DNA from 4 places in the Mesorhizobium quangtriensis genome. Region 3 is predicted to be linked to each of the others. Evidence: predicted binding sites of a transcription regulator. Region 3 holds the regulator's gene; each other region holds the start of a gene.
What was found. Region 3 encodes PhoB, which activates phosphate uptake and scavenging genes when phosphate is short. Its sites were predicted from a motif close to TGTCATNNANCTGTCAT; they were not measured.

Region 1 (7,325 bases), 230 kb from region 3:
GCGCGCCGCGCGACTGCGTGCCGTGGGCGAAAAGGCCTACAAGCGGCATCTCGCCTCTGTCGTGGGAACCGCCCAGTCCGTGCTGATCGAGCGCGAGGGACTTGGCCGTACCGAAGGCTTTACGCTGGCCGCGCTCGACGCCGGCCGCCCGGGTGAGATCGTAGAGGCTATCGTCACCGGCCATGATGGCGAGCGACTGGTCGCCGTGCCCGCCCCAACCCAACAGGTACGGGCTGCCTGACACCCATGGCCACCGGTTTCTTCAAACGCGTCTTTTCCTTCGGTAGCGACCCGGTTCCGCCGCCGCCTCCGGAAACACCTGCTGCACCGCCGGAAGCGCCCCCCGTTCCACGGGAGACGCCGAGCCAGCCCCCCGAGACGCCACCCGCCGCTCCGCCAGAGACGCCGCAGCCTCCTGCCCCCGCGCGGCCTGCTGAAGTCCCGCCAAGCTCGCCGCCGGAGGTGCCCGCCGAACCGGTCCCGGAATCCGACCCCGCGCCAATAGAAATACCGCAAGCGCCGGACCTTCAGCCCATCGAGCCGCCGCCGGAGATTCCCTCGCAAACGGTTATCTCGGCTCTTCCTGTTGCAGGCGTCGAGCCGCCACGCCCCGGCGGCGCGAAGGTCATCGTCGGCAAGACTGTCGGTCAATCCGCCGAGCCCGTTGCAGTTGCTCCGACGGAAGCGCCGAAGCCCTCGTGGTTCCAGCGTCTAAGCCACGGTCTCGCCCGTTCCTCGCGTGAGCTTTCGGGCAACATCGCCGGCGTCTTCACGAAGAAGAAGCTGGATGAGGAGACGCTGCAGGATCTGGAGGACGTGCTGATCCGAGCCGATCTCGGCATGGAGACGGCGCTGCGCATCACCGACGCGCTGTCGGCAAGCCGCTATGGACGCGATGTCTCCGACGCTGACGTGCGCACCATCATGGCCTCCGAAGTCGAGAAGGTGCTGACGCCTGTGGCGAAGCCGCTGGAGCTCGATCTCTCGCATAAGCCACATGTCGTCCTCGTGGTCGGCGTCAACGGCACCGGCAAGACGACCACCATCGGCAAGCTTGCGGCCAAGCTGACCGCCGGCGGTCTGAAGGTCACGCTTGCTGCCGGAGACACCTTCCGCGCCGCCGCGATCGAGCAGCTGAAAATCTGGGGCGAACGCACGGGCTCGCAGGTCGTGTCTTCGAAGCTTGGCGCGGACGCTGCCGGCCTTGCCTTCGAAGCCTACGAAAAGGCAAAGGAGGCTGGCTCCGACGTCCTCATCATCGACACGGCCGGCCGGTTGCAGAACAAGGTCGAGCTGATGGCCGAGCTCGAGAAGATCGTGCGCGTGCTCGGCAAGCATGATGCCGACGCGCCGCATACGGTGCTGCAGACTGTCGATGCGACGACCGGGCAGAACGCCATGAACCAGGTCGAAATCTTCCGCAATGTCGCCGGCGTCAGCGGTCTCGTCATGACCAAGCTCGACGGCACGGCGCGGGGCGGCATCCTCGTGGCCATCGCCGCCAAGCACAAGCTGCCGGTCTATTTCATCGGTGTCGGCGAAGGCGTCGACGACCTCGAACCTTTTTCCGCAAGCGATTTCGCCAAAGCGATCGCAGGAGTGGCGTGACGCATGAATTCTTCCGTGATCGAACGCGAACCCGGCGACCCCAAGAAGAAGGAGATAAATCCGCTTCTGAAGCTGGCGCTGGAGCTTGGGCCGCTGCTGGTGTTCTTCTTCGCCAATGCGCGCGGCGAATGGCTTGGCGAACGGTTTCCTGTCCTTGCCGAGTTCGGCGGGCCGATCTTCATTGCGACCGGCCTGTTCATGATCGCGACCGCGATTGCGCTTTCGGTATCTTGGGTGCTGACGCGCACCTTGCCGATCATGCCGTTGGTGTCGGGCGTTGTGGTCTTCGTGTTCGGCGGGCTGACGCTCTATCTGCAGGACGATCTCTTCATCAAGATGAAGCCGACCATCATCAACACGCTGTTCGGCGCTGTCCTGCTTGGCGGTCTCTTCTTCGGCAAGTCGCTGCTCGGCTACGTCTTCGATTCGGCCTTCAGCTTGGACGCGGAGGGATGGCGCAAGCTGACGCTTCGCTGGGGCCTCTTCTTCCTGTTTCTGGCTGTTATCAACGAGATCGTCTGGCGCAATTTCTCGACCGATTTCTGGGTGGCGTTCAAGGTGTGGGCGGTGATGCCTATCACGCTGGTCTTTACGTTCAGCCAGATGCCGCTCATCATGCGCCATTCGCTCGATGACAGGTTCAAGAAGAGCTAGCGGGGACACGGCCGGTGGAATTCATTGCGACATATGACGAGCTGCGCACAGTCTATAAGACGCCGGAGCCCGATGCCGGTTCAATCCGCAAGGAACTGAAGAAGCTCGACGGCCACTGCAAGGCTTTTATTGCGCGCAGTCCCTTCGTCCTCATCGGCTCGTCGGATGGCATGGGCAATGCAGACGTGACGCCGAAAGGCGACAAGCCCGGTTTTGCCGCGATCCTCGATGACAACACGATCGCCATTCCCGATCGACCCGGAAACAACCGGCTCGACACGCTGGAGAATATTATCGTCAACCCTGCGGTCGGTCTGCTGTTCCTTATCCCCGGCATGAACGAGACGCTGCGCGTCAACGGCGAGGCGAGGATCACCGTCGATGCCGGCTTGCGCGAGCGCCTGACGGTGGATGGCAAGCCGCCGCTCAGCGTCGTGGTCGTCACCGTGAAGGCCGCCTACATGCATTGCGCCAAGGCTTTCATGCGCTCCGATTTGTGGAAGCCGGAGGCCTGGCCCGACCGCAAGTCGATGCCGACGCTCGGCCAGATCCTGCACGACCAGCTTTCGCTCGAAGAAACGCCGGCTGAGACAGACCGCTGGCTGGACGACGCCTACGCCAAGTCCATGTGGTGACCGACCGCCCGCGCGGATAAGGAACGCGCCGGACGTCGTCCACAGCCCCATATCCTTAGCCGGATACCGTCATCCGCCTGTCAACCGGCCGCGCTAAGCCAGTCCCGACCTGTGATCCAAGGAAGGGACTCCGAATGCTGAAGATGATTGGCGCGGTTGCCGCGCTGGCGATGATGACTTTGACCGCCACCGCCGCCGACAAGGTGCGCTTTGCCGTGACCGACGTCGAGGGGTTGGAGAAGCTGCACCAGGAATTCGGTCCGTTCCGCGACGAGCTGCAGGAACTCACCGGCCTTGAGATCGAGTTCTTCCCCGTCAATTCGCGCACCGCCGCCGTCGAGGCGCTGACCTCCGACCAGGTCGATCTGGTCCTCACCGGCCCGGCCGAATATGTGGTGATGAAGGAACTCACCAACGCCGAGATCGTCACCGCATGGCAGCGCCCGGAGTACTATGCGCAGGTTGTCGTGCTGGCCGACGGCCCCATCAAAACGGTCGCCGCCCTCAAAGGCAAGAAGGTGGCCTTCGGGTCGGTCGGCTCGACCTCGCAGCATCTCGGCCCGGCGCAGGTGCTGACCGATCTTGGTCTGCCGCAGAGCGACTACACCCCTGAGATCATCAGCCGCAACGTCGCTGTGGAAGCGATGATCAATGGCGACATCGCCGCCGTCGGCATGAACCGCGGTCACCTTGCCAGCATCCGTGAGGCCTATCCCGAGACGGCGTTCATCGTGCTGGCGCGCGGCCGCGATCTGCCGAACGACGTGCTCGTCGCCCGCGCAGATGCGGACGCCGCCGTCGTGCAGAAGGTACGCGACGCCTTCGTCAACAACGGCAAGGACCTTATGGCGTCCGTTGTCGAAACCACTGACGACAACAAGAAGTACGAAGGCGGCTTCTTCATCACCACTGTGAAGGACGCTGACTACGACTACGTCCGCGACATGTACCGCACCATCGGCGTCGACAGCTTCAATGCCTTCGTCGGTGACTGAACTCGACCTGCCGGGGACCGCATCGCGGTCCTCGGCTGTCATTGAAAGCCTGTGTCCGCCGCCCACGCGGGTGGCGGCGCTGATCGAGACGCGCGACCTCGTCCAGCGTTACGCGGGCGCGTCCCCCGTCCTCGACCGCATCGACCTGACTATTCGCGAAGGCGATACAGTTGCGCTGATCGGATCGAACGGTGCAGGAAAATCGACGCTCCTGAAGACGCTGGTTGGTCTGAACGCCATCGATGCCGGCAGCGTCACCATCTTCGGCGAACGGTTCGAGCGTCGGCCCGGGCGCAGTCACATGGCCGCGATCCGCCGGCAGATCGGTTTCGTCTTCCAGCATCACGGGCTGGTGCGCCGGCAGACGGCGCTGACGAATGTCGTCCAGGGCATGCTCGGCATGCCGGGCGGCTGGCGGGCATGGCACCATGCGATCGCACCCGCCGAATGGCGGGACCGGGCTGTGGGCGCGCTCTCGGCTGTTCGCCTCGCCGACAAGGCGCAGTCGCGTGCCGACCGACTGTCGGGGGGGCAGGCACAGCGAGTGGCCATCGCGCGCGCCTTGGTGCGCCAACCGCGTCTGCTGATCGCGGACGAACCGGCGGCGAGCCTCGATCCGGCTACGGGTCACGATGTCATGCGCACCTTCCTCGAGATCGCGGAATCGACCGGCACCACGCTCGTCTTCACGTCGCACGACATGGAGCATGCGCTTTCCTATGCGCGGCGGGTCATCGCTCTCAAGGGCGGACGCGTGTTCCTCGATGCCGAGAGCCGCGATCTCAGGGCACACGATCTGGAGCCGGTTTTCCGTGGCTGACATTCTTTCGTCGCGGCACGAGACGCCGCCTCGCTTGGCGGGCGCTTCGGCGCTCCGCTTCACGCTTCTCGTCGTTGCGGCGGCGCTCGTCATCGTGTCGATCGGTGATGTCGCACCATCGCCCGAAAGGCTGCTGAACGGGTCTGAGCGCATGGTGAAGCTGGTCGGCCGCATGCTGCCGCCGGAGACGAATCCGGAATTCCTCTGGCGCATTACGCTCCGGCTGATCGAGACGTTCCAGATCGCCATCGCCGGAACTGTGATCGGCATACTGGTCAGCCTGCCCATCGCCTGGATGTCGGCACGCGGCATCACTCCGGTCGCGATGACCGCCTTTCTCTTCAAGGGGCTGGTTTCATTCTTTCGCACGGTGCCCGACCTCGTCTGGGCACTCGTCTTCGTCGCTTCGGTCGGGCTCGGTGCGGTGGCCGGCACGATGACGATCATCGTCGACACAATAGGCTTCTGCGGGCGCTTCTTCGCGGAGGCGATGGAGGATGCCGACAGGGAGCCGCAGGAAGCGCTGACAGCGATCGGCGCCAGCCGCTTCAGTATATTGTGTGGAGCGGTGATCCCCGACGCGCTGCCGTCGATGGTCAATACGGGGATTTTCGCGCTGGAGAAATCCGTACGTGCCTCGGTGGTGCTCGGCCTCGTGGGGGCCGGCGGCATCGGGCAGGAACTGAAGGTCGCCTTCGACCTCTTCCAGTACCGCAACGCGTCCACCATCATCATCGCGGTCTTCGTGGTCGTGCTGGCGATGGAATGGGCGACCGACCGGCTGCGGGCGCGGCTGGCCTGAAACAAACACCTGAAGGCTTCGCCAGCCTTCAGGTGTTAAAGTGCGATGCCGATTCTCAGAGCTTCTCGGCTACCACGTGCCAGTGCCAGTGGCCCGGCTTCTGCTCGCGGTCGACGAGGCCCTTCAACTCGAAACCGGGCAGCAGAGCGACGAGTTCGCCCGCGTTGCAATAGAAATGGGGATGGACTTTGTCGTCGCTGGCGTCCTTCACGACGAAGGTGTTCGGCGCGATCTCCTCGCCGACGCCGTAGTTGACGTTGCGCTTGGATAGCATGGTGAGCTGCAGCGTGGCGCCTTGGCGCAGGACGCGCGATATTTCGGCGATAGTGGCGGCCAGGATTTCGGGGTCGCCGTGATAGATGACGTTGAAGGCGAGCAGATAGTCGAAGCTGGCGTCGGCGAAGGGTAGCTCGGTCATGACGCCGTGATGCGTGCGCACCGACAGCCGCTCGGACTCGGCGTCCTTGCGCAGTTGAGCGATGCCGACCTCGCTGCCATCCAGCGCATCGACGTTGAAGCCCATGCGGGCCAGGGCAAGCGCATGACGACCGACGCCACTGCCGAGATCGAGCGCGTCAGCCCCGCCCGCAGAAATCACCGAAGTCGCGCAGGCAAGAACGTCCGGGTCCGCCTGCGACCAAGCGCGTCGCCCATCCTCGGACTGCCAGGTCTCGTTCCATTTCCGGTGTGCCGTATCTGTGCGCATCGCCTGCTCTCCGTTGGGGTTCAGGCGCGCGTAGCAGAACTGCATGACAGCCGTGCGTCAGGGGCCGGTATAGGGCGGCGGGATCGGCACGCCCTCGGGCATCGGTCCCCACTTGTTTTCGCGCTTCTGCGAGGGGATCAGCGTCACTACGAAGATGATCAGGCCGCCGATGGTGAAGAGCGAGAGCACGACGAACAGCAAATAGAACCAGCCCGACATGCCGACATCGTGGAAGCGCCGCACGGTCACCGCAAGTCCCGGCAGGAAGCCGACGAGGATGGCGAGCCCGAGAGCTATCAGGATCCCCACCGGCCCGCTGCCATAGGGATCGAAATTGCCGAGCATGGCATCGGCCATGAGGCCGGCAAAGGACAGGACGATCAGCGCAAGCGTCGAGAACAGCACGAAGGCCCAGTATTCCTTGCGCCGCGCGCGCCCGCGGAATGTGGCGTAGTCGGCAGTCATGCAATTCCAGAAGTAGGCCCACAAGCCCATCGAAGGCGTCGGTTGGGCTACCGGAGCGTCGCTAGCGGAAGCGTTGCGGCCAAAATGCTGTTGCGCAGTGGGAGCGGCGCGCGGCGCCGCCGGCGGTGTAGCCAGCGAAGGCACGGAAGATACGCGTACGCGCGGCTCCGATGTTTCGACCGTTGCCGTTCCGCCTGCCTGAGACACGCCCGCCTGGAACACGTCGCGCGCCTGCGTGCCGTTTTCGCGGAATTCAACCGCCGTTCCCCTGGCGATTGGGAAGGCGCGCCGCATGTCTTCGCGCCGGAAGGTGTAGCGGTTGCCGTCGTCGCCCGTGATAAAGCCGAAGCCTTGCGCCTCGTCGTAATGTAGCACTTCCCCGCGCATCGATCCCTCCGAATCCCCGCGTCAGCCTAGCATTGGGCTTGCTGTCCCGCCAATCGCGGGCGTTCAGAGGTAGCCTATGAACCGGCCAGCCAGAAGCGCGCCGCTCCAGGCCAATATGGAGAGAACTGCGCTGATGCGCATCGCTGTCGGTGGCGCGTCAGAACGCTTCCGATGCGCAGACGCGGCGAAGACGAGGAAATTGAGTGCTGCCAGCGCGATCAGCCCGAGCTTCAACAGGAAGGCAAAGTTGCCG
Region 2 (7,325 bases), on a different contig from region 3:
CGGCAGCAGCCTTGGAAGCGGACCGTGGCTATTTCGGGGCCAGAACCATCATCATCTGGCGGCCTTCGAGCTTCGGCTCTGCCTCGACCTTGGCGATGGTGGCGGTTTCCTCCCGGACCTTGTTCAGGAGTTCCATGCCGAGTTCCATATGCGCCATCTCGCGGCCGCGGAACCGCAGCGTGAGCTTGACCTTGTCGCCCTCGTCGAAGAATCGGCGCACAGCCTTCATCTTCGTCTCGTAGTCATGGGTGTCGATGTTGGGGCGCATCTTGATCTCTTTGATCTCGATGACCTTCTGGTGCTTGCGCGCCTCGGCCGCCTTCTTCTGGTTGGCGTATTTGAGCTTGCCGAGATCGAGGATCTTGGTGACCGGCGGGCTGGCATTGGGGGAAATCTCGACAAGATCGAGCCCCGCTTCCTCGGCGGCGAGCAGTGCATCGTTGATGGAGACTTCGCCGCGGTTGGTGCCGTCGGCATCTATGAGCTGGACCCGGGGAACCCGGATGTCGCGGTTCGAGCGCGGGCCGTCCTTGGTCGGGGCCGCTGCCTTGAAAGGTCTGCGAATGGTAGTCTTCTCCTCGAATAGTTGACGTGTCAGTCCGTGCGGGCCACGCCTATGTCGTGCCCCGGCTGTTCAAGTCAATAGCATGTCGCGGAGAATAAATCACCTGTATCGCCGGGTTTGTCGGCCTTTTCCCGTGCCGTCGTGACGTCTGATCACTTTGCGGCGGTGCGCGCCTGTGGCAAGAGCCCTCGTCGGAAATCGGATAGCAGCATGGCAGCCTCGGAATTCACAGGGTCTCCCGCGTTCATGGACGTATCGGGAACGCCAATCGCCTTTCGCCGCGTTGAGGGCGTGGCGCCGGGTATCGTCTGGCTTGGCGGCTATCGCTCCGACATGCTGGGCACCAAGGCCGAAACTCTCTCGGACTGGGCGGCCGCGAAGGGCCATGCCTTCCTGCGCTTCGACTATTCGGGCCACGGCGAGTCGGGTGGCGTTTTCGCCGAAGGCACGATCTCGAAATGGATTGGCGAGAGCCTTGCCGCGTTCCGGGCGCTGACAGAGGGGCAGCAGATTCTCGTTGGATCCTCCATGGGCGGCTGGATCGCGCTTCGCCTGATCCAGGAGCTGCGCAAGGCGGGCGAGGGCGGACGGGTGGCGGGACTCGTGCTTCTTGCGCCCGCGCCGGACTTCACCTCCGAGCTCATCGAGCCGGAACTGACGAAGAAGCAGCAACGGGACCTCGTGCAAAAAGGCTACTTTGAGGAGAAGTCGCAATATTCGCCCGAGCCGAACATCTATACGCGCGCGCTCATCGAGGACGGCCGCAGCAATCGGGTCATGACCGGCCCGATAGACACCCATTGCCCGGTCCACGTGCTGCAGGGCATGGCCGATCCCGACGTGCCGCATACGCACGCGCTGAAGCTGGTGAGCATGCTGCCCGCGGACGATGTGACGTTGTCCCTGATACCGGACGGCGACCATAGGCTCTCGCGGCCACAGGACCTGGCGCTTCTTGTGCGTGCCGTGGAAGGGATGGTCGCGCAGGCATCTCCCGCGCCGGATCGCAGCCTGGCCTAGTCGCTGTGGCCTGATTTGCCGGCCTCGGTGCGATCGAGTTCGGCGAGCAGATTTGTGAATCGCTCCGGCATCGCGTTATCGACGCGGAAGGCGGGAATGTTCCGCACAAAGCGTGTGGTTGCCGCCGATCCGAACTGTTTCCGGATCTCCTGCCGCAGCGAATTCACGTCATCGTTTTCGTTACCTGACATCGTTCTGTACCTTTCGGCACGGGAAACCCGTCTCCATTCGAATGGTTCCCACCACAGTCCAGTCGGGGCGAACAAGGTAAAATTTGATTTAAAGTCTTCTGGACTCGACAGCGTTTGGCCCGTGTTTGGACAGACGCGCCCTTCGGCCTTGATTTTTGCGCTCCGAACATCGATATGCGGCGCAACTTCCGAAATTGATGGATCCCGTTATGAGCGATCACGCAAAAGACGAACGCGCGCCCGACGAGAACCAGTCCGAGGCGACGATAGAAAGGGCTGAAGGCTCGGTCGACGGCGACTACGAGGCTGTCGTCCGGCTGTTGAAGGAAAACGAGGACCTCAAGGACCGCGCGTTGCGTGCTGCGGCCGAGATGGAGAACCTGCGCCGCCGCACCACCCGCGACGTGCACGATGCCCGTTCCTACGCCATCGCCAACTTCGCCCGCGACATGCTGTCGGTCTCCGACAATCTGCGCCGGGCGCTCGATGCCATCCCGGCTGACGTGGCGGCGGCCGGCGACGCCGGATTCAAGGCGCTGATCGAGGGCGTCGAGATCACCGAGCGGGCGATGCTGGCCGCGCTGGAGCGCCACGGCGTCAAGAAGCTGCAGCCCGAAGGCGAAAAATTCGACCCGAATTTCCACCAGGCGATGTTCGAGGTTCCCAACCCCGACATCCCTGCCAACACGGTTGTGCAGGTGGTTCAGCCCGGCTACTCGATCGGCGACCGCGTCCTGCGTCCCGCCATGGTGGGCGTCGCCAAGGGCGGTCCGAAGCAGGCGAGCGAAGCACCCGCCGAACCCGGCCCCGTCGACGGCCAGGCCGAAACCGACGCCTGATCCCAGCTTTTCGGGCTGGCGAAAACGGGAATCGCGGCTAGGCTGGCGGCCGGGGGCCATCATGACCGGAAGCGCGCAATCCAACCGTCGGTGGTCTGTCGGATGAATGCAATCTCGCTGCTCGACTATGCCGGCGTGGCGGTTTTCGCGGCCACCGGCGCGCTGGCCGCCTCGCGCAAGCAGCTCGACATCATCGGGTTCCTGTTCCTCGCCGGGGTCACCGGCATCGGTGGCGGCACGGTCCGGGACGTCATTCTCGACGTGCCCGTCTTCTGGGTCGTGGATCATACCTATGTGCTGGTCTGCGCGGCGGTGGGCATCCTCGTCTTCTTCACCGCGCACAGGCTGGAATCGCGCTACCGGTGGCTTCTGTGGCTCGATGCGGTCGGCATGTCGGCGTACGCGGCGCTGGGAGCCTACAAGGGCCTGGCCGCCACCGGTTCGCCGGTCGTCGCCATCGTCATGGGCATGCTGACGGCGACATTGGGCGGCATCCTGCGCGACCTGCTGGCCGGCGAACCTTCGGTGCTGCTGCGGCCGGAAATCTACGTGACCGCCGCTCTGGCTGCGGCTGCGGTCTTTACCGCTGCCGATCTCACCGGCCTGCATGAAGCGGTGTCCTCGGTCCTGGCGTTCTCGATAGCCTTCGCCATCCGGGGTGGGGCGCTGCGCTTCGGCTGGTCGTTCCCGACCTACAAGGGTCGTCCGGGCAGGCGTCCGGAAGACATTCCCTGACGGGGACCGGGCGCTTTGCAGATCAGGCTGCGGCCCGGGCTGCTTCGCAGGTGTAATAGTTGATGTAGCGCGCGTCGATCGCCTTGACCGGCAGGACGATCAGCACATCGACAGTATCGAACTGATGATCGACGACACAGCCGTCGCCGATCCTCGCACCGATGCGCAGGTAGCCCTTGATCAGAGGCGGCAGTGCATAGAGCGCCGATCGCAGGTCCAGCGCATCCTGCGCGACCAGATCCATCCGGTGGTAGCGCTCCGGTACGGCGCGCGCGTCCCATTCCGGTTCCGCGCGGCAATTGTAGCCGAGAAAGGATAAGGACTGGGCGTGGATTGCGGGGTCGGCGCCCTGGAAGGAGGCGCATCCGGTCATCACGTCGATGCGATGATGGCTGACATAGGACCAGATACCCTGCCAGAGCACCTCGATCGTCCGCTTGGCGCGATATTCAGGAAGCACGCAGGAGCGACCGAGCTCAACGAAGCGCAGTTCCGAATGACGCGCCATGAGCTTGGTCAGGTCGAACTCGTCCTGCGAATAGAAGCCGCCCGCGTCCGCGGCGACTTCCTGCCGAAGCAGGCGGTAGGTACCAACAATGCGGCGATGATCCGGGCCGGGCAGGGAGCTATCGAAGACGAGCAGGTGGTCACACACGTCGTCGAAGCGATCGGCGTCGCGACCTTCGATGCCGTCGAACCCGTCCTGCCGGGCTCCGAGTTCGTCGTAGAACACGCGGTACCTGACCTCCTGCGCGGCAGCGATCTCAGCGGGGTTGCGGGCGAGGCGGACCTCGAGAGATCCGAGACGCCCGAGCGGGACGTCCAGCCTGGGTTTGCTCGCAAAGTCGAGGGCGGGCATTGGCAGCACGGCGGGACGAGCGGCAGGATCCGGCAAAGTTGCCTGCACGGGTGATTCTCCTTCGAGCCATTCCTCTCGGCGGGATACGCACGAACTGCAACAGGCTTGTGACAGTAGCGTGATCGAAGGAGGCCGGCAATGCTTTGCCGGGTTGGCAGATGCTGAGCCGGCTGAGGATGGCGAGGACTTCGCGTCTGCGATCTACGCCGCCGCGCGTTCTTCCACGGTGCGCACCAGCGCTTCCGGATCGAGCGGCTTGGTGACGAAGCCGCTGGCGCCATGGGCAAGCACGGCGTGGCGCGTCTTTTCCTGGCTGTCTGCGGACAGAACCATGATCGGCACCGGCGGCAGCCCGACCTCTTCCTCGTAGCGGCGGATCGCAGCAATGGCGTCGAGGCCGTCCATGACCGGCATATGGAGGTCCATGAGCACCAGGTCGTAGCGGCGCTTGCGCCCGCTGCCGGTTACGGCTTCCACCGCCGCCTTTCCGTTGCCCACGATATCGACCCGGTGTCCCGCCTTGAGAAGCGTCGCCCGCGCCAGCATCGCGTTGATGTCGTTGTCCTCGGCCACGAGGATGGCGAGCCCCGGCAGGCGATTGTTGGCGCGCGGCACGCCGACGACCAGCGGCTGCCCAATGACAGGCCTGATCACGGGCTGCGGGACGTTCAGGGCGGCCAGAAGCACCTTCAACAGAGTTTCGCCGCGCACCGGGCGTGCCAGGAAGGTCGAGTAGCCGTTGGCGCGGAATTCGCCCAATAGCCCACGGTCGGTCGGGGCAATCATCGTGACCGCATCGGCGGTCGCGAAGCCGGCCTGGCGCAACCGGCCAAGCACGCGGCCGTCGCCCTTCTCGATCGCCGCATCGACCAGCAGCGACGTGCAGCCTTCGGCGTGCGCCGCCGCCTGCGCGACGGTCGAGGCAATCTCTACCGCCCCGCCATGGGCACGGACGGTCATGGCAATGGCCTCGGCCTCGACGGCGTTCATGGAGAGAATGACGACCTTGCGCCCGGTGAGAACCGGACCGTGCATCTGCGGGCCGTCCGTCGCTTCCGTGGCCGGGATTTCAAAGAAGAAATCCGATCCCTTTCCCGGCTGGCTGGTCAGCGATATCGTTCCGCCCATCGAACCGACGAGACGCTTCGATATGGCCAGCCCGAGGCCGGCACCGCCATGCGTTCTGGTCGAGGAGCCGTCGGCCTGCTCGAATTCCTCGAAGATGCGTTCGGTATCTTCCGGCCGGAGCCCCGGTCCGGTGTCCGCGACGGAAAAGCGGAGCCTGGTCGCACCCTCGTCGCCGGTTTTCGTAATCGTCAGCAGCACGCCGCCGGCGTCGGTGAACTTGATCGCATTGCCGAGCAGGTTGAGCAGGACCTGCCGAATGCGGCCCGGGTCGGATGTGATCATCTGCGGAACGTCAGGCGCGACATGGCATCCAAGCCCGATGTCCTTGGCGAAGGCCTTGGCGGCGAGCAGTTCGATGACGTTGTCGGCGATCTCGCGCGGCGACATCGGCTGCGGCTCGGCATCGAATCGGCCGGCCTCGATCTTGGTGAAGTCGAGCAGGTCCTCGATAAGGGCCAGCAGGGCTGAGGCCGAGGTCGAGACCGCGCCGACATAGGTCTGCTGTTCGGGCGACAGTTCTGTATCGGCCAGCAGCTTGGCCATGCCCATGATGCCGTTCATCGGCGTACGGATTTCGTGGCTGACGGTTGCCAGGAAGCGCGATTTCGCCTGGCTCGCATACTCGGCGCGCTCGCGCGCGTTGATCAGCGCCGTCTCGGCGCGTTTGCGCGAGGTGATGTCGCGCGCGATGGCCCGGTGGGAGACGTGATTGCCGGTCTCGTCGCGCACGGAAAGCTCGATCCAGGAGAACCAGCGGGTGCCGTTGTGCGAGCGGACCGCGACGTCCGTCGAACTAAGGCATTCGCCATTGGCGAAGGCTGCGTCGGGCACGATGCCGACATCGACGCCGAGCTGGGTAAGCGTCTGGCCGACGAGGTCACGCTGGTCGATGCCAACGAGTTCGGCAAAGACCTTGTTGGCATAGACGATGCCGCCCTCGCGGTCGCGGTGCACGACAAGGTCCCCCAGCGCGTCGATCAGGCCCCGGAAGCGTTCCTCGCTTTCCTGCAGCTCCCACATGCGGTCGGCGAGCGTCTCGACCTCGGCGCGGCTGCGCGCGGCGTTTTCGGCGAGCACAGCCCTCGCCCTGCGTTCCGCGCGGACGGCCCGCGCCACGACGAAAAGGCAGGCGAGCCCGACGACGGCGAGCGCAACCACAAAGAAATTGGGCGCGCCGATCAGGCGCGCGACACCGGCCATCAGGACAATGGCGACGACGGTGGCGAAGGAGATCGGTCGCGGCGTCCGCTCGGGCAGGTCGGGGGCCAGCGGCGGCGCGTTGACATGCGTGCGTGCTGACAGGCTCGCGGATGCACCCGCAACCTGACCTTTCACGCTCGCTTTCTCAACCTGTCCTGCACCTGCGACCATGCCGCCGTCTATGGCAGATACAGATTAGAGAAGCTTTCGGTCGATAGTTTGCATTTTAGCGATCTATGCCGGATTCGCTGCCGGTCCGCTGCCGCCGCCAGCCGAGGAACTCCTCCAGCAGCACGATGATCGCGCCGATCGTGATGAAAACGTCGGCGAGATTGAAGACCGCGAACGACCAGACCGGCGTGTGGAAATAGATGTAGTCGATGACGTGACCATAAACGACCCGGTCGATCAAGTTGCCGATGGCGCCGCCGATAATCAGCGCAAAGCCGAGCCTCGCGAACCATTGTTCCGGGGTGGAGCGGCTGGCGAGATAGAGCACGAAGACGATTACAGCGAGCGACACCACGACCAGCAGCGTGTCGTTGAAGGACGAGAACATCGAGAAGGCGACGCCGGTATTGTAGGTGCGGTAGAGCGCCAGGAAAGGCAGCACCTCGACCATCTCCTGAAGCACCAGGCGCGTCTCGACCAGATACTTGATCCACTGGTCGAGCGCGACGAGGCCAGCGACAAGGGCTACGTAGAAGGGGAGTGTTCTCAAGATCGCGCCTCGTGGTCGAGCGTCAGGGCATGGCGGCGCACCTCGAACAGCATCACGCCGGTCGCAA
Region 3 (7,325 bases):
GAAGAGGTTGGCGGCGGCGTCGACATTATCGGCCAGCGCCAGCGTCTGGTAGATCGTCTCGATGCCGTATTTCTTGGCGTCGCGCGGATTGCCGATGTTCGCTTCTTGCCCGCGCACCATGATCTTGCCGGAATCGCGCTTGTAGGCGCCGGACAGGATCTTGATCAGCGTCGACTTTCCCGCGCCGTTGTGGCCGAGCAGCGCGACCACCTCGCCCTCATGAAGATCGACTGACGCGTTGTCGACGGCGCGGATGCCGCCGAAGGCGACAGAGATGTTCTTCAGCTCGACGAGAGGCGTATCAGCCATGACGTGTTCCCCTTCAAAGCCGCTTGCGATAGATCGTGTCGAGCCAGACGGCGACGACGAGAACGCCGCCCACCACGATGCTCTGCAACGGTGCGTCTATGCCGAGCAACACCATGCCCGATTGCAGCGACTGCATGAGCAGCGCACCGAGCATAGCCCCGACGACCGTGCCCGCGCCGCCGGCAAGCGACGTGCCGCCGATGACGGCAGCCGCGATGACGAGAAGCTCGTCAAGCGTGCCTAGCGCGTTCGTTGCCGCGTTGAGGCGCGCAGTGCCGATGCATGCAGCCAGCGCCGCGAGGATGCCCATCACGATGAAGATCTTCATGATGGTCCAGCGCGTGTTGATACCTGCCAGGTCTGCTGCTTCGGGGTTGCCTCCGATCGCAAAGACGTAGCGCCCGAAGCGGGTGCGTTTCGTGATGAACGTCATGATGACGCCGGTGGCGATCGCCATCAGAACGGGAATGGCAATGCCGTGCCCGATGAACAGGCCGCCTTCCGGGATCGTGATGCCGTTCTGCTGGGCGTAGCGGTTCACGATGCCGACCGGCCACGGATAGGAGTTCATGACCCAAACTGCTCCCAGGATCGCGCCGCAAGCTACCAATCCGAGAAACGTCTCGGCCCACACGGGCCGCTGCGGGAAATGGAAGCGCTGGCGCTGGCGGCGGGCGTTGAGCATCGAGAACACGAGCGCCACGCAGGCGAAGACGCCCACGACCCAGCTCCATGTCGTTCCGATCGCACCCTCCGGCCCGCCGCCCATCAGGCGGAACGTGGCGTCCATAGGCGCGACGGTCTGTCCGCTGGTGACCCACCAAGCGGCGCCGCGCCAGACCAAGAGCCCGCCCAGCGTAACGATGAAGGCCGGAATGGCGAGATAGGCGATCAGGAAGCCCTGAAATGCGCCGACGGCTATACCGAGCGCGAGCGCAACTGCAACGGCAATGATCCAGATATAGGGATCGCCGAGCGGGAAACCGAACATCTGCGGCAGGATCTGTACCTGCGTCACGCCGACGATCATGCCGATGAAGCCCTGCACCGAACCGACTGAAAGATCGATGTTGCGCGTGACGATGACGAGCACCATGCCGGTCGCCATGATGGCGACGGACGAACTCTGGACCGACAGGTTCCAGAGGTTGCGCGGCGTCAGGAAGAGCCCGCCCGACGCGATGTTCAGGCCGATCCAGATGATCAACAGCGCTCCGACCATGCCCAGCATGCGGGTGTCGAGTTCCGTGGCCTGCAGGAAGCGGCCGATCAGCCCGAGTTCGGACGCTCTGGCGCGATCCGGCTGCGCAGTGGTGGTATCGGTCATGGTCGTCTCCCCGCCATCAAGCGCGCCATCCGGGCGCAACCGTCAGGGTATTGGACGTTAGCCGGTTTGGCCGGCCGTTTGAAGTAAGGGGTTTTCGTCCCCTCTTGGTGAAACGCCGCGGCTCTTGCGAGCCGCGGCGTCAAAAGCTGAACCGTCCGAAGGATCAGTTGCAGGCGGCGACCGAACCAGCGGCGACGCCAGCGCAGGCCTCGTCCTTGCTGATCCAACCGGCGTCGATGACGACGTTCAGGTTGTCCTTGGTGATGGCGACCGGGGTCAGAAACACCGACTTGGTGACGTTGCCACCTGGCGTCGTGAAGTCGACGACGCCGGCGATGTCGGTAAATTGCTTGCCATCGGCGAGTTCGGAAGCGATCGTGCCGGCGGACTTGCCGAGTTCACGCGCGTCCTTCCAGACGGAAACCGTCTGCGTGCCGAGTGCGATGCGGTTGAGCGCGGCCTTGTCGCCGTCCTGGCCGGAGACCGGAACCGTGCCGGCAAGACCCTGTGCCTCAAGCGCCGCGACAACGCCACCGGCGGTGCCGTCATTGGAAGCGACGACGGCGTCTATCTTGTTGTCGTTCGCGGTCAGGATCTGCTCCATGTTGCGCTGCGCGTTGGCCGGCAGCCAGCCATCCGTATAGGCTTCCCCGACATTCTTGATCTTGCCGGCGTCCATGGCTTCCTTGAGCACCTCGACCTGTCCGGAGAACAGGAAGTCGGCGTTGGGATCAGCCGACGAACCCTTGATGAAGGCGTAGTTGCCCTCGGGCTTCATCTTGAACACGGCAGCGGCCTGCAGGCGACCGACTTCCTTGTTGTCGAAGGTCAGGTAGAAGACGTTGCTGTTCTCGATCAGGCGGTCGTAGCCGAGAACCGGAATACCCTCGTCGAGAGCCTTCTGGACGGCCGGGCCGATCGCGGAAGCGTCCTGCGACAGGATGATGAGCGCGTTGGCGCCCTGGCTGATAAGGCTCTCGACGTCGGTGAGCTGCTTCGTCGGTGACGACTGGGCGTCCGCCGAGATGTAGGTGTTGCCAGCGGCTTCGACCGCGGCCTTGATGGCTGCCTCGTCGGTCTTCCAGCGCTCTTCCTGGAAATTCGACCAGGAAACGCCGATGACCTTGCCTGCGGCATGCGCAGCGCCGGACAGCACAAACGACATGGCGACACCCGCCAGAATGGCGGTGGTAAACTTTTTCATGACAATCCTCCCTGCGCCCTCGGGCGCACAGTGACACTCAGTTTCAGCCCGAAGACTTTTTTCGAGCCTCGAAAAAATAGTGGCGTATCGGCCACTTTCTGTCAATATCGATTCGGGAGGCGCCAGGCCAAGTTGGGGAACGGCGGAAGGAGCTTGGCAAACTGGCTCGATGTCTGCTTTGCCGGGAATAGTTCGGCGGCCCAGGCGATCATCGGGCGAGCCGGGAGGAGTACAGGCAAATGACGGCTGGAATACGCCATGACGATCTGCGGCGTCGCAATCGCGGGCTTGTGATCGCGGCCGTGCGACGCGCCGGCCAGCCGTCGCGCACCGAAATTGCCTCTACTACCAGGCTTAGCCATTCCACCATATCTGCCATTTCAGCCGATCTGATCGACGAAGGAATCCTGGCGGAGGCAAAGGCCGGCGAACATGCCAACGCCCGCCGCGGCAGGCCGCAGGTGGGCCTGTCGCTCAATCCCGAAGCCGCGACGGTCATCGTCGCCGTGCTGTCGCTGAACGAGCTGTCAGCGGCGACGATCAATTATTCGGGAGGTCTCATCGCCGAGGAAAGCCGCACGCTGGCGACGGCGACGATCTCGCGCGACGACCTGATTGCCGAACTGGTGGCGATGCTTTGCCGGCTGACGGCCGGGATGGAGGGACGCGCCCGCCCCCTGCGCATCGTGCTCGCCATACAGGGCATCACCGACGCAGACGCGCGCACCATGCTCTGGTCACCGATAACGCCTCACAAGGATGTACCCTTCGCCGAGATACTGGAGCGCAAGCTCGGCATACCGACGACAGTCGAGAACGACTGCAACATGATGGCGGTGGCGCTTCGCTGGCGCGATCCGGCGCGCTACCGCGCCGATTTCATCGCCATCCTGCTGTCGCACGGTATCGGCATGGGGTTGGTGCTGAAAGGAAACCTTTTCACCGGAACGCGATCTTCCGGAGGCGAGTTCGGTCACGTTATCCACCGTCCGGACGGGGCGCTCTGCCGTTGCGGCCGCCGCGGGTGCATCGAAGCCTATGCTGGCGACTACGCGATCTGGCGCAACGCGCAGGGCAAGAGCGAACTCTCGACACCGGAAGACGGCGTACAGCCCGAGGACATGAAGCAACTGGCCGAGCGGGCACGCGCGGCCGAGGGGCCGGAACGCGAAGCCTATCGCAAGGCAGGCACGGCGATCGGCTACGGCATCGGCAGCCTGTTCGCGCTGATCGACCCGGCTCCGATCGCCTTCGTCGGCGCTGGTGCTGCGGCCTTCGACCTGCTGGAGCCGGCAATCCGCGCAGCGATCGCCGAAACGGCAGGGGGCCAGCACTCGGACGCGATCGCGTTCGACACGATCCCGGACGAGTTGCCGCTGATCAGGCAGGGCTGCGCCATGCGCGCGCTGACCTATGTCGACCAGGAGATCTTTGCCGATGGCTATCCCGCGTCCCCGCTTCTGCAAGCGGACATCGCATAGGCAGGACCTTACGATCAGTCCTCGCGGATCGCGTAACCCGCGCCGCGGATCGTGCGGATCACGTCGGGCATGCGGCCGGTGTTGACGGCCTTGCGCAGGCGGCCGACGTGCACGTCCACGGTGCGCTCGTCGATATAGATCGTCTCGCCCCAGACATTGTCGAGCAATTGGCTGCGCGAGAAGACACGGCCGGGATGGCGCATCATGAATTCGAGCAGGCGGAACTCGGTCGGGCCGAGCCGGATCTCATTCTTCTTGCGATAGACGCGGTGCGCCTCACGATCGAGCATGATGTCGCCGACCTTGAGGACGGACGAGAGCACTTCCGGCTTGGCGCGGCGCAGCAGCGCCCGCACGCGCGCCATGAATTCGGGCGTCGAGAAAGGCTTGACCAGATAGTCATCCGCGCCGGTGGAAAGGCCGCGCACGCGGTCGCTCTCCTCGCCGCGCGCGGTCAGCATGATGACCGGCAGGCGCTGCGTTTCGGGACGCATACGCAGCCTACGGCAAAGTTCGATTCCGGAAATGCCGGGGATCATCCAGTCGAGCACGAGGAGGTCGGGCACATGTTCCTGCAACCTGACCTCGGCCTCGTCGCCGCGCGTAACGATCTCGACCTGATAGCCTTCGGCTTCGAGGTTGTAGCGCAGGAGCACGCCGAGCGGCTCCTCGTCTTCCACCACCATGATCTTCGGCGCAATCATCCGTCGATCTCCTGCCGTCCGGGCCTTATTCCGCCAGAGCCGAGAGCTGCGTCTCGTCAATCTTAGGGCGATTGACCGGCAACTGTTCGCCCGTCACCACATAGTATGCATTTTCGGCGATGTTCGTCACATGGTCGCCGATCCGCTCCAGATTCTTGGCGCAGAACAGCAGATGTGTGCACGCCGTGATGTTGCGCGGGTCTTCCATCATGTAGGTCAGCAACTCGCGGAAGACCGCCGTGTATTTCACGTCGACCTTCTCGTCGTCGGCGCGTAGCGCGCGCAGGCCTTCCGCGTCGCGGTCGGCATAACGATCTATGACGCGGCGAACCTGATCCAGCACCAGTTGCGACATGTCCTCGATGCCATAGGCGAGGTTGCGCGGCGTCGCGCCATGGCCGACGGCACTGACCCGCTTGGCAACGTTTTTGGCGAGATCGCCAATCCGTTCGAGGTCGCCGGCCATGCGGATGGCGCCGACCACTGCGCGCAAATCCTGCGCCATGGGCTGGCGCTTCGCGATCAACGCGATCGAGCGGTCGTCGAGCTCACGCTGGCGGGCGTCCATGATGACGTCGTCGGAGATAACGCGCTGCGCCAGCGCATTGTCGGAAGCCAAAAGCGCGCGGATCGCATCGCCGACCATCGAGCCAGCGAGGTCGCTCATATCGCGAACCAGCCGCTGGATGTGGTCGAGTTCCTCGTCGAAGGAGGTAACGGTGTGTTCGCCCATGGGAGGAGCCTTTCGGGTTCCGGGTGTTCTGCGACGACGGTTCGGCTCAGCCGAAGCGGCCGGTGATGTAGTCCTGGGTGCGCTTCTCGTTCGGGCTGGTGAAGATCAGGTCGGTCGGGCCTTCCTCGACCAGCACGCCGAGATGGAAGAACGCGGTACGCTGCGAAACGCGCGCGGCCTGCTGCATGGAGTGCGTCACGATCACGATCGTGTAGTTCTCCCTGAGCTCGTCGATCAGTTCCTCGACCTTGGCCGTGGCGATCGGGTCGAGGGCCGAGCAAGGCTCGTCCATCAGGATCACTTCCGGCGACACCGCGATGGTGCGCGCGATGCACAGCCGCTGCTGCTGGCCGCCGGAAAGGCCGGTGCCGACTTCGTGCAGGCGATCCTTCACTTCCTCGAACAGCGACGCCTTCTTGAGGCTGGTCACCACGATCTCCTCGAGATCGGTCTTGTTGCGCGCCAGGCCGTGGATGCGCGGGCCATAGGCGACGTTCTCGAAGATCGTCTTCGGGAACGGGTTCGGCTTCTGGAAAACCATCCCGATGCGGGCGCGCAGTTCCACCACGTCGAGTTTCGGATCGTAGAGGTCGTTGCCGTCGAGGGAAATCTTGCCTTCGATGCGTGCGCCTTCGATCGTGTCGTTCATGCGGTTGATGCAGCGCAGGAAGGTCGACTTTCCGCAGCCCGACGGGCCGATGAACGCGGTTACCGCCTTTTCGGGAATGTCGATCGAGACATTGAAGAGCGCCTGCTTGGGTCCGTAGAAGACGCGCACGTCTTCCGCTTTCACGCGGACCGGGCGCGGATGCGCATCCGGCGTACGGACGGTGGAGAAGGCTCCGGACTGCGCCGGCTGCATGCGCGCCACTGCGGCCTCGACTTCGGTTGCGGTCATCGCTGTCATTGTCGGGTTCTCCATGGTCCTACTGCCGCCGCTCGAAGCGCGAGCGCAGGTAGATCGCAGCCGCGTTCAGGATGAGCATGACGGCCAGAAGGATGATGATGGCCGCGGCGGTGCGCGGCTCGAAGAAGTTGCGGTTCTCGTTGCCTTCCCAGAGGAAGATCTGAACCGGCAACGCGGTCGACTGGTCGAGCGGCGTGGCCGGTAGGGTGGCGACAAAGGCGTTCATGCCGATCAGCAGCAGCGGCGCGGTCTCGCCGATGGCCTGCGCCACGCCGATGATGGTGGCGGTCATGATGCCCGGATAGGTGATTGGCAGGACGTGATGAAACACCATCTGCGTCTTCGATGCGCCAAGGCCGAGTGCGGCCTGCCGGATCGACGGCGACACCGCCTTGAGCGCATTGCGCGTGGCGATGATGATCGTGGGCAGCGTCATCAGGACCAGCACCAGACCGCCGACAACCGGAGCAGACAGCGGCATACGGAAATAACCGATGAAGACCGCCGCTCCGAGCAGACCGAACACGATCGAAGGCACCGCAGCGAGATTGTTGATGTTGACCTCGATCAGGTCGGTGAGCTTGTTCTTCGGCGCGAATTCCTCGAGGTAGATCGCAGCGGCGACACCGATCGGCACCGCGAGGATAATCACGATCAGCA
Region 4 (7,325 bases), on a different contig from region 3:
TGGCGCTCCTCGTTTTCATCGCGATTTTCCTCTTTTTCAGCGATTCGGTCGTCACTACCGGGCGGCTCGGCAGCATGGGGTTCAAGGCTGCATTATTGCTTCGCATCTGGGCCATGATGCCGGTGACGCTGGCAATGGTGGCGCAGACGGTGGTGGCGGCGGCGACTGACATTATTCCGCAGCCTCCTTGTGATTGTCAGTTGCCCGCGCCGCGTCGTGCTCGGCGCGCATGCGGCGGACGAGGTCGAGTTCGGCCTGGAAGTCGACATAGTGCGGCAGCTTCAGGTGCTCGACGAAGCCGGTCGCCTGCACATTGTCGGAATGCGAGATGACGAATTCCTCGTCCTGCGCGGCGGCGGTGATGTCTTCGCCCAATTCCCGCGCGCGCAGCGCCCGGTCACAGAGCGACATGGCCATCGCCTTTCGTTCGCTCTGGCCAAAGACGAGGCCGTAACCTCGCGTGAACTGCGGCGGGATTTTCGCCGAGCCGTGAAACTGGTTGACCATCTGGCATTCGGTGACGCGGATGCGTCCGAGCGTGACCGGAAAATCGAGTTCCGGAACGTCGAGTTCCAGCTCGACCTCGCCGATGCGGATTTCGCCGACGAAGGGATGGCTGCGCGCATAGCCGCGCTGAGTCGAATAGGCGAGCGCCAGCAGAAAACCCTCGTCGCCGCGCGATAGCGCCTGCAGGCGGCTGTCGCGGTCGAGCGGAAACTCCATCGGCTCGCGTGTGATGTCGCCGGTAACATGGCCGGAAGGTAGCGGGCCGTCCTCCTCGATCAGGCCTTCGCCGCCAAGGATGTCGGAAACGCGTGGCATCGCCTCGGGTTCGGCATGGCGCAACTCGGGCTCAGCTACGTCGCCGCCCGACGCGAGTTCCGGATCGAGCAGGCGATGCGTGTAGTCGAAGGTCGGACCGAGCATCTGGCCACCCGGCAGATCCTTGTAGGTCGCGGACACCCGTCTTTCGGCCAGCATCGCCGACGTATCGATCGGCCTTGTGTAGCCGAAGCGGGGCAGGGTGGTACGATAGGCGCGCACGAGGAATATCGCTTCGATCAGGTCGCCGCGCGCCTGCACGATTGCAAGTGCGGCAAGCTCGCGGTCGTAGAGCGAACCCTCGCTCATGACGCGGTCGACGCCGAGACCGAGCTGTTCCACGATCTGGTCGAGCCTAAGCGCCGGCAAGCTGCGGTCGCCGCGCCTGCGGTCGGCGAGCAAGCGGTGGGCGTTGCGGATGGCGGCTTCGCCGCCCTTTACGGCAACATACATGGATCAGGTCCCCACTGTGCGGATGCGCGTCGTGCGCGGCAGGCAGGCAATGCCGTCGGGTGCCGCGAGGATGAGGTCGACGCCGCGCGGGAAGCGCGCGCGGTTCTGCTTCCACTGCTCGACGAAATGGCGGGGGAGCGGGGAGGGAGCGATCAGCCTCGTCCGCTCGATGCCTGGACCTTCGAGAAGCAGGTTGTCGCCGGTGGACAGGCTCGCGACCTGCAGGATCAGCGTGGTCGATCGGTCAGGATATTCCTGAGTGCCCTGAGCGAAATTTTCGAGCGCGATGAGGCTGGCTGGGTCGGAGACGAGGGCGAAATGCGCGTCGGTCGGGTTGTCGACCAGCGGCGCGCCGGAATGGAAGCCGAGCCATTTGGCGACGGCCGGTGGCTGCATAAGCGGCGGATCGAGCCACAGCGGCGTGTCGTGGTCGCAAAGCGTCAGCGCCACGGCTGCTGCGACAGAGGACAGCGGTTGCGGCGGCAGCGTTCCGGCGTTCGCGGGCTGGATCGTTCCCGGCCGCGCCATCGCGTCCATGACGGCGCGAAAGGTTGCCTGCGCGTCGAAGACCGGATTGGCGAAGCCGCCGACGATCTGTTCGGAAAGCATGTTCAGTCCTCCCCGCGCACCATGGTGAAGAAGTCGACCTTCGTCGCGGCAGTCTCGGCGTGCCGCTTTGCGTCGCGTTCCGCCTGCATCCTGACGAGCGGCGCGACGATCTTCTGCTCGACGGCCGCGCGTGTTTCCGGTGTGCACCAGGCCGCGTCGAGGACGGCGGCGAGTCTTACCTTTTCCCGGTCGCGGCCGAGCGCATAGGCATGACCGACCTGGCCGGAAGGAAGCTGGACGGTGGCGCGGGTCACGGTCGCCTCGCCGGTGTTGAACGGTGCGCCGCCGCCACCGATCCGGCCGCGCACGGTAACGAGGCCTGTCTCGGGTCCGCGCAGAGGCGTAGCGTCCAGAACCAGCCCGGAAGCCTTTGCCAGTTCGCGCAATTCATCTCCGGACGCGGCAGCAAAGGCTGACATTGCCGCCTTGCGAGCCAGATTGTCCTCGCGTTCCCGCCTTCTTTCCATATCTCACCCGCGAATGTATATTTGTCTATTGATATAGACAACCATACAAATTATACACAATTGCTATCGCGTGTCGATGACGGCCGCATGACAGGACGTTGAAAAAGATGGCTGGAGCGGCCGGACGGATCGAAAGGCGGAGCGGGATTTCGCTGTGGCGGCAGATCGCCGACCAGATAAGGCAGGCGATAGGGTCGGGAGAATTCGCAGAAAAATTGCCGCCGGAAGTGACGCTTGCCGAACGCTTCGGCGTCAACAGGCACACGGTGCGCGGCGCGATTTCCGCGCTTGTGCAGGAAGGCGTGCTGCGGGCCGAGCAGGGGCGCGGCACATTCATCGAGCGCAAGCAGAGGCTTGCCTATCCGATCGGCGCACGCACGCGGTTTTCGGAAGGCCTGCAGGGCCAGACGAGGGATCGGCGCGGGATCCTGCTGACCGATTCGGTCGAGGTGGCGGACCAACGGACAATGCAGGCGCTGGGGCTTTCAGACGGCGACAGGGTCGTGCGGCTGGAAACGGTGTCCGAGGCGGACGGCAGGCCTATCTCGCGCGCGACGAGCTTTTTCCCGGCGTCGCGGTTCGCGGGGATAGAGAATCTCTATGCGCAAAGCGGTTCCGTCACCGCCGCGCTGCGGTCGTTCGGGATCGAGGATTATTTTCGGCATTCGACGCTGATCTCGGCGCGCCATGCAAGCGATGCGGACCTCGCGGATCTCCGACTTTCGCCGGGTGCGATCGTGATCGCCACCGTCTATACGAATGTCGATCCCGATGAGCGGCCGATCCAGTTTTCCGAAACGCGCTTCGCCGCCGATCTGGTCGAGCTCTCGGTCAGTTGAGATACGTTGCAGATAAATCACCCGCCTCGAAACTTTGATGTGGAGAGTTCGGGCAAGTTGGCTCGCTGCGCTTGACCGCCGCGAAGTCGCCGCCGTTAGGTAAGCGCATTGTTCACTCAGTCGCAGTGCATCCCATGCTCATCAAAGAACCAGTCGTAGACAAGCCCAAAAACCCCCTCAAACATTCGAAATACGAGGTTGAGTGCCGCGAGGCGCTGAAGCCGCACCTCGATGCCATGGTCGATCTGGCCGTGAAGGCCGGGTGGGACCGCAAGGTCGCCAGCTTCAGCCTGATGTACCTCGCAGCAAAGAAGTCGGGTCCGCACGACAGCAGCCTGTTCTAAAACCGGGTTTTCGAGACGGGCTGGATCGGCTGGGACATCCGGCAGGCCTTGTGTGCCCTTTTCTAAATCGCGGTCATTGCCTATGAAGGCGTCGCGCGGGTGATCGCTCGCGAGAACCTCTCCAGCACGGCGGCCGACATCATGAACAGCCACAGCGAACGCCTGATCTTCGCGCGCGATCTCTCCGAGCGGGCGGGCAAGCTCGGCATGGAGTTTTTCCGCAAACTCGATTCCCTCACCATCGAGGCCAAAGGGCATCAGGACCTCGTCTCGGAAGCCGATCGCGAGGTCGAGCTTTTCGTGCGTCGCGAACTGGCGAAGGCCTATCCCGACGACGGCATCGTCGGTGAGGAGCATGCGCCGAAGACAGGCACGACCGGTTACGACTGGGTGATCGACCCGATCGACGGAACCGCGAATTTCGTGCGCGGTATTCCGGCATGGTGTGTGGCGATTGCCTGCGCGAAGGACGGCGTGACGGTGACGGCCGCTATCCACGAACCCTCGACCGGCGAAACCTTCTACGGCGAGAAGGGCGGCGGGGCATGGCTGAACGGCAAGCCGATCCGCACGACAAAATCGAAGAGCCTCGGCGACGGGTCGCTGGGCATCGGCTTTTCCAGCCGCCGTGAGACAAAGGACGTGCCGGTGCTGATCGCCGATCTGCTGGCGAAGGGCGGCGTCTTCTACCGCAACGCGTCCGGCGCGCTCTGCCTGGCCTATGTCGCGGCGGGCAGGTTGATTGGCTACATCGAGAACAACATGAACGCGTGGGACTGCATCGCCGGCCTGCTGCTGATCGAGGAAGCGGGCGGGCGGATCGTCACGCCGGACCCGAAGACCGTGCTCAGGGAAGGCACGGTGATCGTGGCCGGCGGCGCGGATGTCTATGACGACATCTATGCGCTGTGCGCAAAGACTTTCGGACTGCCCGAAAAACCGGCGTCCTGAACCCGCCATCTACTTCCAGCGTAGAGGCGTAACGGCGCGGTGTTCCGCCGCCGCGACATAGGCGGCATCGACAAGCGCGTAGGTCTTCAGATTGTCCTCGCCGCTCGTCTCGGCCGGCACGCCGCGCTGCAGGCAGTCGAGGAAGTGACTGCAGGCTCCGAGCGCACCTTCCTGGCTGACATGCCAGGGGTGCGAGGTCCACGACAGCAACGGTGTGCCGATATCGCTGGTCGTCGCCTGCCCGTTGCTGGTCACCTTCATCTGCGTCTTCGCTGTCACGATGATCGAGCCGCGCGAGCCTTCGATCTCCATCATCGTCTCGGGGAAGGGATCGTCGGCGCGGCGCGCCTCATAGGTGCATTCGACGATGCTCACCGCGCCACTCCGATGTTTCAGCAGCATCGTGGCAGTGTCCTCGCCCTTGACCTTGGAATTCCGTTGCTGGGTCTCGCAGGAGATGCGCTCGACATCGCCGAGCAGGAAGCGCGAGACGTCGAGCACATGAACGCCGACATCGGCGATGGCGAAACGCGTCTCTTCATAGAAGTAGGGCTGCGTGGCGTAGACGTCGAACCCGGTGCGGAATGCGACGCGCGCCCAGTTCGCCTCCCCGATCGCCCCGCTGTCGATGACGGCGCGGACAGCGCGCAGTGGCGCCTGGTAGCGGAAGTTCTCGTGCACGGCGAGCCAGACGCCGGCCTTCCTTGCCGCGTCGACGATCGCCGTAGCGTCCTCCCATGTCGGCGCGAACGGTTTTTGCACGATGGTGGCGATGCCGCGGGCGATGGTGGCCTCGGCAATCGCGCGATGGGTGTCCTGCCGTGTGACGATATCGACGGCATCCAGCGGCACGGCGTCGAGCATGGCGGCAACGTCTGTGAACCACGGAACGCCGAAGGTTTCGCCGGCGGCCTTCGCCTTGGCCGGGTCCATGTCGCAGACAGCGGAGAGAAGCGCGCCGTTTGGCTTCAGGTCCCGCCACGCATTGAGGTGATTCTGTGCGTAGAACCCGCAGCCGACCAGCCCGACCCGTATGATTTTGCCGCTCATCTTCCCTCCCATGCGGCCCGATCCTCCAGGGCGCAGCCTCACCTGAATAACAGACCAGGGGGCCGTTGTTGAGATCGGCAGCCACGCTGTGTATCGTCCGCAAATGCGGACAATTGTCTAGATTGCTGGAATGTCCTATGGTCCGCGCGACATACCCGGCGGCGGAGGGTTTCGCCGGGATAGCAGCGCAGGAGTTCCGCATGACCAGCTTTCCCAATCCCTACGCAATCGCGATCGTGGGGGCGGCAAGCGGCATAGGAAAAACCACTGCGGGGCTCATGGCATCGCGCGGCGCGACCGTGATCTGCCTCGACCGGGACGGCAAGGGGGCGGCAGAAACTGCCGCTCAGATCGCAGCCGCAGGCGGCAAGGCGACCGGCCACGCGATCGAGATCACCGACAGGGCTTCTCAGGATGCGGTGTGGGAGAAGGTGATCGGCGAAGCCGGTCAGCTCCACGCCGTGGTCAATTGCGCCGGCGCTACCGGCAAGACCAACCTCAAGGCGCATGAGGTCGATCCCGACGATTTCGATCTGGTCTACCGCATCAATCTTCTGGGGTCGTTCCTGGTGTCGAAGGCCGTGCTGCCGCACATGCTGGACAAGGGTTACGGGCGAATCCTCCACATCGCCTCGATTGCCGGCAAGGAAGGCAATGCCGGCATGACAGCCTATTCGGCGACGAAGGCGGGCGTCATCGGCCTCGTCAAGTCGATGGGCAAGGACTACGCCGAGACCGGGATCACCATCAATGCGTTGGCGCCGGCGGTTATCCGCACACCGATGGTGGCGGCGCTGCCGGACGCGCAGGTCAAATACATGACCGACAAGATCCCGATGAAGCGCTGCGGCGAGCTGGAAGAGGCGGCGGAGATGATCTCCTGGATCGTCTCGCCGGCCTGCAGTTTCACCACGGGCTTTACCTTTGACCTGACCGGCGGCCGCGCCGTCTACTGAGGGGACGATGATCAGCAGGATCGACCGCATCGAAGTCATCCCGGTCTTTTCGCCGGCGACTTCCGCGACCGATCTCGACGGCACTGCCGACACGATCATCATCAAGGTTTTCGACGAGGACGGACGCTATGGATTCGGCGAGGCGGACGCGCCCCCCTCGGCCGTCAAAAGCTTCATAGAGATGCCAACGGCGCATCTGTGGAGCCGCAACGCCTCCGAGATTCTTGTCGGCGAGGACCCGCTGGAAATCGCCGCGATCTGGCAGAAGCTCTACGACGGCACTTTCTGGCCGGGCAGGCGGGGGCTTGGGATCCATGCGCTTTCGGCGATCGACATCGCGCTGCACGATCTCGCCGGCAAACAGCTCGGCGTCCCCGCCTACAAGCTGATGGGCGGCGCGCGGCGCGAGAAACTGCGACCCTACTGCACGATCTTCCCCGGTCTGGCGCACGGGCGCAGCATCGCCGAGCTGATGCGCGAGATCGGCCGCCAGTTCGATGCGGCGCTGGAGGCCGGCTTCCGCGCGGTGAAGATGGAGGTGCTGTTCTACGACTTGGTCACGGATAGCGAACTGGTGGGCCTGATCCACGACGGCCGCAGGATGCTCGGGCCCGAGATCACCATGGCGGTCGATTTTGGCTACCGATGGCACAACTGGCACGACGCGCTTTTCGTGCTGGAACGCGTCGGCGATGCCAACATCTTCTTTGCCGAGGCGACCCTCCAGCATGACGACCTCGCCGGCCATGCGCGACTGGCGGAGAAAAGCTCGATCCGAATCGGCGGCGCCGAAGCCGCGGCGACGCGATTCGAGGTGCGCGAATGGCTGACCGT

Region 1: a site for PhoB is predicted at 2,965-2,981, ahead of ABMA32_RS14720 (PhnD/SsuA/transferrin family substrate-binding protein). Genes of this name have one in related genera too.
Region 2: a site for PhoB is predicted at 4,306-4,322, ahead of olsB (l-ornithine N(alpha)-acyltransferase). Genes of this name have one in related genera too.
Region 4: a site for PhoB is predicted at 2,428-2,444, ahead of phnF (phosphonate metabolism transcriptional regulator PhnF). Genes of this name have one in related genera too.

The regions. Positions count from the first base shown of each region.
Region 1 covers NZ_JBEBMF010000002.1:1,247,792-1,255,116, reverse strand. The annotation lists gene mtaB (tRNA (N(6)-L-threonylcarbamoyladenosine(37)-C(2))-methylthiotransferase MtaB) at 1-241, shown strand, start outside; gene ftsY (signal recognition particle-docking protein FtsY) at 247-1,608, shown strand; gene ABMA32_RS14730 (septation protein A) at 1,612-2,262, shown strand; gene ABMA32_RS14725 (pyridoxamine 5'-phosphate oxidase family protein) at 2,277-2,897, shown strand; gene ABMA32_RS14720 (PhnD/SsuA/transferrin family substrate-binding protein) at 3,032-3,892, shown strand; gene ABMA32_RS14715 (phosphonate ABC transporter ATP-binding protein) at 3,873-4,712, shown strand; gene phnE (phosphonate ABC transporter, permease protein PhnE) at 4,705-5,514, shown strand; gene ABMA32_RS14705 (class I SAM-dependent methyltransferase) at 5,570-6,265, opposite strand; gene ABMA32_RS14700 (DUF805 domain-containing protein) at 6,278-7,072, opposite strand; gene ABMA32_RS14695 (hypothetical protein) at 7,136-7,325, opposite strand, start outside.
Region 2 covers NZ_JBEBMF010000001.1:294,612-301,936, forward strand. The annotation lists gene infC (translation initiation factor IF-3) at 29-565, opposite strand; gene ABMA32_RS01510 (alpha/beta hydrolase) at 776-1,585, shown strand; gene ABMA32_RS01515 (hypothetical protein) at 1,582-1,776, opposite strand; gene grpE (nucleotide exchange factor GrpE) at 1,986-2,615, shown strand; gene ABMA32_RS01525 (trimeric intracellular cation channel family protein) at 2,718-3,350, shown strand; gene olsB (l-ornithine N(alpha)-acyltransferase) at 3,373-4,209, opposite strand; gene ABMA32_RS01535 (PAS domain-containing hybrid sensor histidine kinase/response regulator) at 4,411-6,708, opposite strand; gene lspA (signal peptidase II) at 6,764-7,258, opposite strand; gene ABMA32_RS01545 (TrmH family RNA methyltransferase) at 7,255-7,325, opposite strand, start outside.
Region 3 covers NZ_JBEBMF010000002.1:1,015,804-1,023,128, forward strand. The annotation lists gene ABMA32_RS13465 (ATP-binding cassette domain-containing protein) at 1-309, opposite strand, end outside; gene ABMA32_RS13470 (sugar ABC transporter permease) at 323-1,636, opposite strand; gene xylF (D-xylose ABC transporter substrate-binding protein) at 1,800-2,840, opposite strand; gene ABMA32_RS13480 (ROK family protein) at 3,080-4,321, shown strand; gene phoB (phosphate regulon transcriptional regulator PhoB) at 4,336-5,025, opposite strand; gene phoU (phosphate signaling complex protein PhoU) at 5,051-5,758, opposite strand; gene pstB (phosphate ABC transporter ATP-binding protein PstB) at 5,805-6,620, opposite strand; gene pstA (phosphate ABC transporter permease PstA) at 6,685-7,325, opposite strand, start outside.
Region 4 covers NZ_JBEBMF010000001.1:945,944-953,268, forward strand. The annotation lists gene ABMA32_RS04725 (hypothetical protein) at 1-172, opposite strand, end outside; gene ABMA32_RS04730 (carbon-phosphorus lyase complex subunit) at 172-1,275, opposite strand; gene phnH (phosphonate C-P lyase system protein PhnH) at 1,279-1,890, opposite strand; gene phnG (phosphonate C-P lyase system protein PhnG) at 1,887-2,351, opposite strand; gene phnF (phosphonate metabolism transcriptional regulator PhnF) at 2,459-3,190, shown strand; gene ABMA32_RS04750 (hypothetical protein) at 3,325-3,534, shown strand; gene ABMA32_RS04755 (inositol monophosphatase family protein) at 3,634-4,485, shown strand; gene ABMA32_RS04760 (Gfo/Idh/MocA family protein) at 4,495-5,535, opposite strand; gene ABMA32_RS04765 (SDR family NAD(P)-dependent oxidoreductase) at 5,673-6,491, shown strand; gene ABMA32_RS04770 (mandelate racemase/muconate lactonizing enzyme family protein) at 6,499-7,325, shown strand, end outside.